One region of the Devosia sp. J2-20 genome, then DNA from elsewhere that is predicted to be linked to it. Evidence: riboswitches for the same ligand, from Rfam matches in the RefSeq annotation. Region 1 holds a riboswitch; the other holds the start of a gene.
What was found. Region 1 has a riboswitch for FMN ahead of AC0L37_RS16340 (hypothetical protein). Riboswitches for the same ligand answer to the same signal wherever they lie in the genome.
Positions count from the first base shown of each region.

Region 1 (5,113 bases):
GCAGCGGAAAGACGTGCCCCGGCGAGACAATGTCTCCGGACCGGGCTTCGGGATTCACAGCAGCCAAAATCGTGCGCGACCGATCATGCGCCGATATGCCGGTGGTTATGCCCGCATGCGCCTCGATCGAAACCGTGAACGCCGTTGTCCGGCGGCCCTTATTGCTGTTCGTCATGGGCGACAGTTGCAGCCGGTCGACCTGCTGACCACTCAGCGCCAGACAGATCAGGCCCCGCCCATAGGTGGCCATGAAGTTTACAGCGTCAGGAGTCGCAAATTGCCCAGCAACAATCAGATCCCCCTCGTTTTCGCGGTCTTCGTCATCAACCAGGATCACCATTCCCCCCTGGCGAAGCTGGCTCAGGGCTTGGGATAGGGCTGACATAGGCGCTCCACATATTTGGCGATCATATCGACCTCGACATTGATTTCGTCACCCGGTCCGGTGGCGTGCAAGTTGGTGTGGTTCCACGTATGGGGAATAATGGTGATGCCGATAATGGTTTTGCCGTCTGCCGCGGCGCTGACGCTATTGAGCGTCAGACTGATCCCGTCCAATGCAATCGAGCCTTTTTGCACGCAGTAGCGGCCAAGTTCTGCGGGCAGTGCCAGTTCCAGTCTGAACGCCCCGTCCTCAGGGGTGGCAGCGATCAGTTGAGCAGTGCCATCAACGTGACCTTGTACCAGATGACCCGACAGCCTGGTTTCCAGGCGCACCGCACGCTCAAGATTGACGCTGCCGCCCACCGCAATCCGGCCAAGGCTGGTACGCGCCGTCGTTTCGGGGCTGACAAAGAAGGTCGCCTCGCCCCCCGTAGTCAGGTCGGTGACGGTCAGGCAAACGCCATTGACCGCGACGCTTTCCCCCAGCGCAAGGTCATCCCAACCGGTCTGCAACACCAGCACGCGGGTCTGTCCCCGCTGGGTGATGCTGATCACCGGGGCCAATCGTTCAACTATTCCAGAAAACATCGGTTTCCTCTCAACTTTAGGTTGTCGTGGAGCGGTAGCGGATCGTGACCAGATCGTTCGCGCCGGGATCTGCGGCCTGCCGGATCAGAACGTGTTCATCCCAGTGCCCTCCGGCCAGGATGGACTGGGTCAACTCGGCCCCGGCCTCGACCAAGACCTCCAGACATCCGGCTGCGCCCAGCCGCGTCAGGGCAGTGGTGATGTCGGTCTCGATCGACACCAGGAAGCCGCGGCTCTGCGCGGCCGCGATATAGGCGGGCGCGACGCGAGCACGACGGTCAAGAATGACCAGATGACGCTGCTTGTTCTGGAAATCGGAGACACGACGGACGCTGAAATCGGGTGCATCGGCGAGGACAGTGCCCGACCCCGTCAACACGGCGTCGGCCTGCTTGCGCCGGCGATGAGCGAGATCGAGCGCTGCGGGACCCGTGAATGTTTTCTGCCCTGCTGGGGGGACCATGCCGCCTTCGCGGCTGATCGCCTGCTTGAGCGTCACCCAGGGAAGTCCGGTTTGGGTGTGTTTGACAAAGGGCGCCAGCAGGCGGGCTGCCCTTCTATGAAGTTCTTCGGTCGTCCCGGTCTCAAGTTCGGCCAGGTCATGTACCGTCAGCCCTGCGCGTTGAAGATGCTCTGCGCCACCGCCGGCAACGCGTGGATTGGGGTCGCGCGCGCCGATCCAGACATGGTGGGCCGGCGTTTGCAGGAGGGCCCCGCGCAGGGCGGTGTTCGGCCCGAATGGTTGCAGGGCTCTAGGGTGACGATAATGGTGTGAATGCGGGCGAAGCTGCCATTTGATTGGCTCTGGGCAATAGCGAGCGCTTCAGCGTGAGGCTGGCCCGCTCGCTGATGTGCGGCCGCCGCCAATATTTCTCCGTCAACACCGAGCAGGACGCAGCCAACGGGCGGATTGGGCGCGGTCGCCCCTTGCCATTGCTGAGCCAGATCCAGCGCGTGAGCAAACGCCGAGGCGATTGCCCCTGCTGGCAGTGTTGAGTGTTCTTGGGTTTTTGACGTCTGCATGCCGGCCCGCACTTTCTCAAGAGAAAGACGCAGCGCAGGGCAATGACAGCAATTCCCCGTCTCCGGAGTGCGGAAACGTGGTTCGCCTGTCATGTGTTCTCTACCATCCGGACTATACCGTCGGCCTCGGAGTCAAACCGAGTCTGCTGACCTTGCCTCGATTGAAGCAAGCGCTCGCGGGCTGATGCGCCAAAGCGCAAACACCGCCGGTGGGGAATTGCACCCCGCCCTGAGAACGTCTGTCAGACCAGTTTGGTCTGACGACGGCGATATAGGCGGCAAAACCGGTTCACGCAAGTCACGTCCAGTTTAGCTGAAGCAAGATAATCCTCCCATGGCGGCGAACATCCCGACCGTCGGGGGCGCAAAAACTCGCCAACGGCCTAACGAATTGCTGCAGACCTCCGGGTCCAGCGGATAGGTATCCAGGCGCCACCCCGACAATATCGACTTGCGCTATCGTGCGGGGCTTCTGAAGTCGGTTCAGTCTTTCGCGCCAACGACGCAACGCTAGGGCGCATGGAGCGTTGTCGTCAGAAGACGTCGGCAACGGTCGGGTGTCTGAACCCTCATAACACGCCCCCAAGGATCATGGCGATGTCCGTGCCTCTCAAAGCCGTGATGATCAATTGCAGCCTTAAGCCTGAGCCGGGTGCCTCCCACACTGGGTCTGTGTTGCAGGCCGTTGAGAACATTATGGGCAAGAATGCGGTAGACGTGGTCCACATCCACGCCGCAGCCCGACAAATTGCGTTTGGGATTTATCCCGACATGACAGAGCACGGCGCCAAGATTGATGACTGGCCCGATATTTGGAAGCAAATCGACGCCGCGGACATCCTCGTCGTGGGGACGCCGATCTGGCTGGGTGAAGAAAGCTCGATCTGCCGGCTGGTGATCGAGCGGCTATATGCCATGTCCGGCATCCTGAATGACAAGGGGCAGAGTATTTTCTACGGCAAGGTCGGCGGGGCCGTTATTACCGGCAATGAGGACGGTATCAAACACTGCGCAATGACCATCCACTACGCCATGAGCCACGTCGGCATTACTATTCCGCCTCAGGCGGACTGCGGCTGGATCGGCGAAGCTGGCCCTGGCCCCTCCTATGGTGATGAGGTTGACGGTAAGCCAGTCGGTTTTGACAATGAATTCACGCAGCGCAATACAACGATCATGACTTGGAATCTGATACACTTGGCCCGCATGCTCAAAGTCGCGGGTGGGTATCCGAACGAGGGCAATGACCGTAATGCCTGGAATGCGGGCCAGCGCTTCGATTACGAGAATCCAGAATACCGTACCTAGGACGTGCGGCCGATATCCTGGGTCAGATCCATCGCGACTGCCAAACTCAAGCGCCTTAGTGTAGATATAACCAAGCTTACTTCATAGTCGGAGGAATCGCCCGCCTATCGGCGAAGACTCATTTCTTACTCCGACATGGCTTTTCTTCATCAGGAAGTCTTGTGTCGTTATGAGCGCAATTGACGGGTGCTATACTGTAGATTGGGTGGCATCTGGAATGCGCCGCTTCACCCCGCGCAGCAGGACAGTTTTGCAACGTCGCGGTCAAAGGTCTGCGCGGCGAGTTTCAGGCCTTCAACCGTTGTCAGGTAAGGGAATAGCGTTTCACCGAGTGCCTTGGTTGTCATGCCAAACTTCAGAGCCAGCGCAAGGGTCTGAATACTGTCTGAACCCTCAGGCGCCAAGATTACACCACCGAGCAAGCCGTCGGTATTTGCGTCCGCTATAAGCTTGATGACACCACGCGTATCGCGTGCCGCCAGTGCGCGTGGGACATTGTCGAACGTCAACACGCTGGTTTTCACCTCATGCCCTGCGGAGATCGCTCCGCTCTCGGTTAGCCCCACTCCCGCCACCTGCGGATCGGTGAACACGACCCATGGCATCGCCGCATTGTCATAGCGTTCTGTCCCGCCCATTGCGTTCTTGGCGGCAAGTTTTGCGCCATAAGCGGCCATGTAGACAAACTGGTCGCGGTCAGTCACATCGCCTGCAGCGTAGACACCGGGGCGCGTGGTCTGCATGTCATCGCCGACTTTGATCGCACTGCGCCGGTCAGTTGCAACGCCCATGGCTTCTAATCCCAGCCTGTCAGTATTTGGACTGCGACCTGTAGTAACCACCAGATGATCGGCACTGAGCTCAAGCGGCCTGCCATTTTGTGTAACGCTCAAAATTACGGAACCACCATCAGCGCGGCAGCCATCGTAAGTCACACCGCTACGCACGGCGATATCCTCGTCATCGAATACTTGTGCGAGCGCTTCGGAGACCTCTGGCTCGACCTCTGGCAGAAGGCGGGAACGGCAGACCACCGTCACCTTCACGCCCATACGCGCCATCATTTGCGCCAGCTCGACGCCAATGTAGCCGCCGCCAACAAATATCAGACTGTCGGGTAAAGTATCGAGTTCCAGGAGTGAGGTGCTGTCGAGTGTTGGAACATCTGCAATGCCGGCAATGCTCGGTAGTGATGGTCGCCCCCCAGTGGCTATTATGATCCTGGGTGCCTGGATCAGGCGATTGCCAACTTTTACGCCGTCCTTTACCAGCACAGCAGCACCCTCATCGAAATAGGTGATGTTTTCATACCCGGGGAGCAGGTCGGCATATTTCTTCTGGCGTAGACCTGCCACCAAAGCCTCCTTTCCCGCCATAAGTGCGCCCCAGTCATCGACTTGTGCTGAGCCCGACACGCCAGGAAACCGCATGGCTGTCCGTGCGCCGTAAATTGCCTCGGCTGCACGGATCATTGCCTTGGAGGGAACGCAGCCAACGTTGACACACGTGCCGCCGATGAGCCCATGGCCGATGAGCGCCACCCGCTTGCCTGCCTCTGCCGCCGTTATCGAGGCCGAAAATCCCGCTGAACCAGCTCCGATCACAGCGATATCAAAGGTGTCTTTGTCGACACTGGGAATGGTGCAGCAATCGTGCGTCTCGACCTGCTGGTCCATAGCTAAGTCCTTTCAGCGAGCGTATCCGCGCATTTGGTGTTGAGATGCGCGCGCGCAGCGGTGACTGGGGTCAGGAGCGGCGTCAGAGCCCATCCGATCTGGAAAAGCGGTTGCCATCATTGGCAATGGTCTCG
Region 1 covers NZ_CM147870.1:3,309,476-3,314,588, forward strand. Annotated here, with positions in the region: gene ribB (3,4-dihydroxy-2-butanone-4-phosphate synthase) at 1-385, opposite strand, end outside; gene AC0L37_RS16330 (riboflavin synthase) at 361-939, opposite strand; gene AC0L37_RS16335 (RibD family protein) at 989-1,471, opposite strand; gene AC0L37_RS16340 (hypothetical protein) at 1,582-2,088, opposite strand; FMN riboswitch at 2,087-2,236, opposite strand; gene AC0L37_RS16345 (flavodoxin family protein) at 2,593-3,303, shown strand; gene merA (mercury(II) reductase) at 3,531-4,979, opposite strand.

Region 2 (5,113 bases), 1.1 Mb from region 1:
GGCCATCCTCGCCAGGCGGCAGGAACTGGCTGAGCCAGGCATGAGCTGGAATGACACTCTGGGCAATGCCCGGGTGCTCGATCAGTGGCGTCGCGATGCCGGGATCGAGTTCTCGGTCGAAACCAGCGCCAACCGCGTCAACACGCTGGCCAATCGCCCGCTGGGCGCCAATCAGGGCGTCATTCCCAAGCGTTCCATTCCAGGTCTGGGCAAGCAGGCCTCGACCGTGGCGCTGGGCTTTGAGGACTTCAAGAGCTTCGCGTCAGGCGCCATCCTGCTCGACGCATTCTGGGAGCGTGGCGGCAATATCTTTGACACCGCCTTTGTCTATGGCGGCGGCTATACCGAAAAGCTCTATGGCGAGTGGCACACCAATCGCGGCACGCGCGAAGGCTCGGTGCTGATCGGCAAGGGTGCGCATAGCCCTCTGTGCTATCCCGACGTGATCGCCAAGCAGCTGACCCAGTCGCTGGACCGGTTGCAGTCCGACTATGTCGATATCTACTTCATGCACCGCGACAATCTCGATGTCCCGGTTGGCGAGTTCGTCGACGCCATGGATGCCGAGGTCAAGAATGGCCGCATTCGCGGACCATTCGGTGGCTCCAACTGGACCCGGGAGCGCTTCGACGAGGCCGTGGCCTATGCCGAACGCACCGGCAAGACCAAGCCGATGGCACTGTCGAACAATTTCGCGCTGTCCGAAATGCTGGAGCCGATTTGGGATGGCTGCGTCACCTCGGCCTCGGACGACTGGAAAAAGTGGCTGACCGACACCCAGACCACCAATTTCTCCTGGTCCAGTCAGGGCCGTGGCTTCTTCACCGACCGTGCCGGTCGCGACAAGACCGACAATGAAGAGCTGGTCCGCTGCTGGTACAATGACAAGAACTTCGCCCGTCGCGACCGCGCGATCGAGCTGGCCGAAAAGATCGGTCACAATCCGATCCATGTCGCCCTGGCCTTCGTTCTGGCCCAGCCCTTCCCGTCCATCCCGCTGATTGGGCCCCGCACGCTGGGCGAACTCGACGATAGCCTCTTGGCCTTCGACATCAAGCTGACCCCCGAACAGGTTGCCTGGCTCGATCACGGCAACTAGCGGTTCCTCCCTGCCGGCCTTCCCCCACGGGGGAAGGTCAGGTGGGAGCAACAAACCAGCTTGGCAGGCGAAAGACCGCCTTCCGGTCCAGCAAAAAAAGCCCCCAATCTTGTGCTTCTTATCCCCGTGGCCAATGGCTGCGCATATAGTTCTGTCATTGCCTGCGTCAGAGCCCAGTCATGACGAGTGATGCGCGCAGGGACTGCCGGGGATGGGAGGTCGCTCCCGTCACGCGGGGGAAATGTGTGCTGCCTCGGTCTGCAATACGGCCAGCCATGCCCGACCCGTGCAAAGCCCCGGCGTGATGGCGAGGCGGCTGTCTCACTTTCACTTTATACCCTTGGAGGCAGCCGCCTCGCCATCGCAGCTCGATAACCGCATTCAGGCGGCGCTTTCGCGCGACCAGTTTCCTCGATGGGCCAGCAAGACGCACGGTTACAGCCATGTAGCTACTTGTCGGCGCCCGGGCCCTCCCCTATGTTCGGCGCTGCGGAACGATAGTTTCGCAATGTTCTCAGGGCGGGGTGCAATTCCCCACCGGCGGTAAAGGCGGCGACGCCAAGCCCGCGAGCGCTTCGTGCAAGCGAAGGTCAGCAGATCCGGTGTAACTCCGGAGCCGACGGTATAGTCCGGATGAAAGAGAACGGGACCACGCTGGCACGCCCCGCGTCCGCACCCTTTTAAGGGCCGGGCCGCGGGCGTTGGCGAGACTTCCCGTAACCCTGAGGAAACTGGTTACGGAAAGGACTTTTGTAATGAACCACGTTTCCTCGTCTACCCAAAATAGCGCCGTCACAGGCGCCCTGTTCATGGTGGTGGCAAGCCTTGCCTTCGCCGGCACCAACGTGCTGCAATCGGCGCTGCCAACGCCGGTGGAATATGGCGGCTATGGCATGAGCTCGACCGGCATGGCGTTCTGGCAATATGTCATCGCCTCGGTCCTGGCCCTACCGCTCATCATGCGCATCGGGGTGCACAATCTGCGCACCAAACACCCGGTATTGCACGGGGTTCGTGCCTTTGTGTCGGCGCTGGGCGTACACGTGTTCGTCTACGGCTTCGCCTCGGGCGTGCCGATCTGGCAGATGGTCACCCTGCTCGCCACCGGCCCGCTCTTCATCATTCTGGGCTCAACCCTGTTCCTCGGCGAACGCGCCTCGACCGCTCGTATTGGCGCGGGCCTGGTCGGCTTTGTCGGTGCCATCATCGTCTCCGGTGTCGGCGTCGAGGGGCTCAGCGCCTATACGCTGATCCCGATTGCGGCCGCTGCGCTGTGGGCGACCACCGACGTGCTGACCAAATATCTGTCGCGCACTGAATCGCCGGAAACGCTGACTGTGTCGCTATTGGTGCTGGTCACGCCCAATCACCTGCTGATCCTGCTGGCCGTGAACGCCTTCGCCTGGCTGGCGCCGACGCTGGTCCCCAACGGGCTGGCCACCGGCTTCCCCTTCGCCCTGCCCTCCGGCACCGGGCTGTGGCTGTTGCTGCTGCTGGGTGGGTTGACGGCAGCCGCGCAATATCTGCTCAGCATCGCCTACAAGGTCGCCGACGCGACCTATCTGCAGCCATTTGGCGATCTCAAGGTGCCGCTGAGCGGTCTGCTGGGCTGGATTGTTCTCAGCCAGGCCCCATCGATCTGGTTCTGGCCTGGGTCGATCCTGATCCTGGCGGCGTCGACCTTCATTCTGTGGAATGAATCGCAGAACCGCCAGAAACTCAGCATGGCCTGATATGCCAAGGGGGTCGCCGACAGGCGGCCCTTTTTCATGCCCAGTTGTCCCCGCGCGGTGGGCATATTGTATCCTGCTGGTAACCGGTTCAACGGGGTCCACCAGGGCATCGTGTTTTATTCCACCTTTGGAACAGGCTTTCCAAAAAGACTTGAATGCTGGAGCAGTTTGGGGAAGATGGCGGCGCAATAGCGAGGACCCGCATGTCTGAAGTCACCGCCACAGCCGAGCCACCGCAGGATTTTGATGCCCTGCGCACCGCGATTATCGAGCGCAAGAGCGAATTGCCCAAGCGGTTGAGCCAGGTCGCGGCCTATGCGCTGGATAATCCCGACGAGATCGCCTTTGGCACGGCAGCCAGCATTGCCCTGTCAGCCAATGTGCAACCGTCAACGCTGGTGCGCTTTGCCCAGCATTTCGGGTTTGACGGCTTTTCCGGCCTGCAATTGCTGTTCCGCGCCCGATTGAGGGAGCGCACCTCATCCTATGACGACCGGCTCAAGGCGCTAGAAGCCGGCGACACCACAATTGCCGAGAGCACCAGCCTGCTCAACGGCTTTCTGGCTGCCGGGCACCGATCCATTGACGCCATTGCCGCCGCCGTGGATCCCGATCAGCTGGAACGTGCGGTGACGCTACTGGCAGGTGCCGACACCATTTATCTGATCGCCAAGCGCCGCTCCTACCCCATCACCAATTACATGGCCTACGCCTTTGGCAAGCTGCGGGTGAAGTGCCAGTTGGTCGGCACCTCTGCGGGGACCGATGATGACCTGCTGGCCATGGCCACACCGCAAGATGCTGCCTTCGCCATCAGTTACGCCCCCTATGCTTCTGAAAGCGCGGCGCAGGCGCGGGCGCTGGCGGCGCGCGACATCCCGGTGGTGTCGCTGACCGACTCGGCTTTCTCGCCACTGGCAGAGTGTTCCCGGGAATGGTTCGAGGTGGTCGAAGCCGACCATGCCGGTTTCCGCTCGTTATCGGCGAGCATGGCCTTTGCCATGGCGCTGACGGTTAGCATTGCGGAAAAGCGGCGCCGGGGCTGACATTCCACAAATAGAACGCGCGTTCTATATTGACGAAGCGCCGGAACCTATGTTTCATAATCGGCATCCAGATCGCTGGATGAAGACTGATTGGCCGTTGGCCGCATGGGAGGATCGCCGTGACAAACGCGCAGCCCGAACACGGGACGAAAACGCTCGATGTCATTACCATCGGGCGCGCTTCGGTGGACCTGTATGGCCAGCAGATCGGCACGCGGCTTGAAGACGTCGGCAGCTTTGCCAAATCCGTGGGCGGCTGCCCCGCCAATATTGCGGTGGGCACGGCCCGGCTGGGGCTGAAGTCGGCGCTGATCACCCGCGTCGGCCACGAACAGATGGGCCGCTTCATCACCGAACAGCTGGCCCGCGAGGGCGTTGAAACTGCCGGTATAGCCACCGACCCCGCGCGCCTGACGGCGCTGGTGCTGCTTTCGGTCGAGGCCGAGGGCGTCTCGCCCATGATCTTTTATCGCACCGACTGCGCCGACATGGCACTGGACGAAGGCGATATCGATGAAGCCCTGATCGCCTCTGCCCGTTCCATCGTGGTTACCGGCACCCATTTCTCGCGCCCCAATAGCGAAGCGGCGCAGAAAAAGGCGATCCGTATTGCCAGGGCCAGTGGCGCCCGTATTGCCTTCGACATTGATTACCGCCCCAATCTGTGGGGCCTTGCCGGCCATGATGCAGGCTTTGAGCGCTATGTCGCCTCCGACATCGTCTCGCAAAAATACCAGTCGGTGCTGCCCGACTGTGACCTGATCGTCGGCACCGAAGAGGAGGTCCTCATTGCCTCCGGTGAAGCCGACCTGCTCTCCGCGCTCAGGACGATCCGTGGCCTTTCCTCCGCTACGATTGTCTTGAAGCGCGGGCCCATGGGCTGCATCGTCTATGATGGTGCCATCCCCGATGATCTGGAAGCCGGCATCGTCGGTGAAGGCTTCCCCATCGAGGTCTATAATGTGCTGGGGGCGGGCGACGCCTTCATGAGCGGCTGGTTGCGCGGCTGGCTGAGCGGCGAGAGCCACGCCACCAGCGCCACCTGGGCCAATGCCTGCGGCGCCTTCGCCGTATCGCGCCTGATGTGTTCGCCGGAATACCCCAGCTGGGCCGAGCTCGATCACTTCATGACCAAGGGCAGCCCCAAGCGCGCCCTGCGCAATGACGACGATCTCAATCATATCCACTGGGCGACCACACGCCGCCGCGCCTGGCCAAAGCTGATGGCGCTGGCG
Region 2 covers NZ_CM147870.1:2,249,733-2,254,845, forward strand. Annotated here, with positions in the region: gene AC0L37_RS11035 (aldo/keto reductase) at 1-1,099, shown strand, start outside; FMN riboswitch at 1,606-1,748, shown strand; gene AC0L37_RS11040 (DMT family transporter) at 1,855-2,832, shown strand; gene AC0L37_RS11045 (MurR/RpiR family transcriptional regulator) at 3,036-3,878, shown strand; gene AC0L37_RS11050 (bifunctional 5-dehydro-2-deoxygluconokinase/5-dehydro-2-deoxyphosphogluconate aldolase) at 3,998-5,113, shown strand, end outside.
Region 2: another riboswitch for FMN. It lies ahead of AC0L37_RS11040 (DMT family transporter); the one in region 1 lies ahead of AC0L37_RS16340 (hypothetical protein).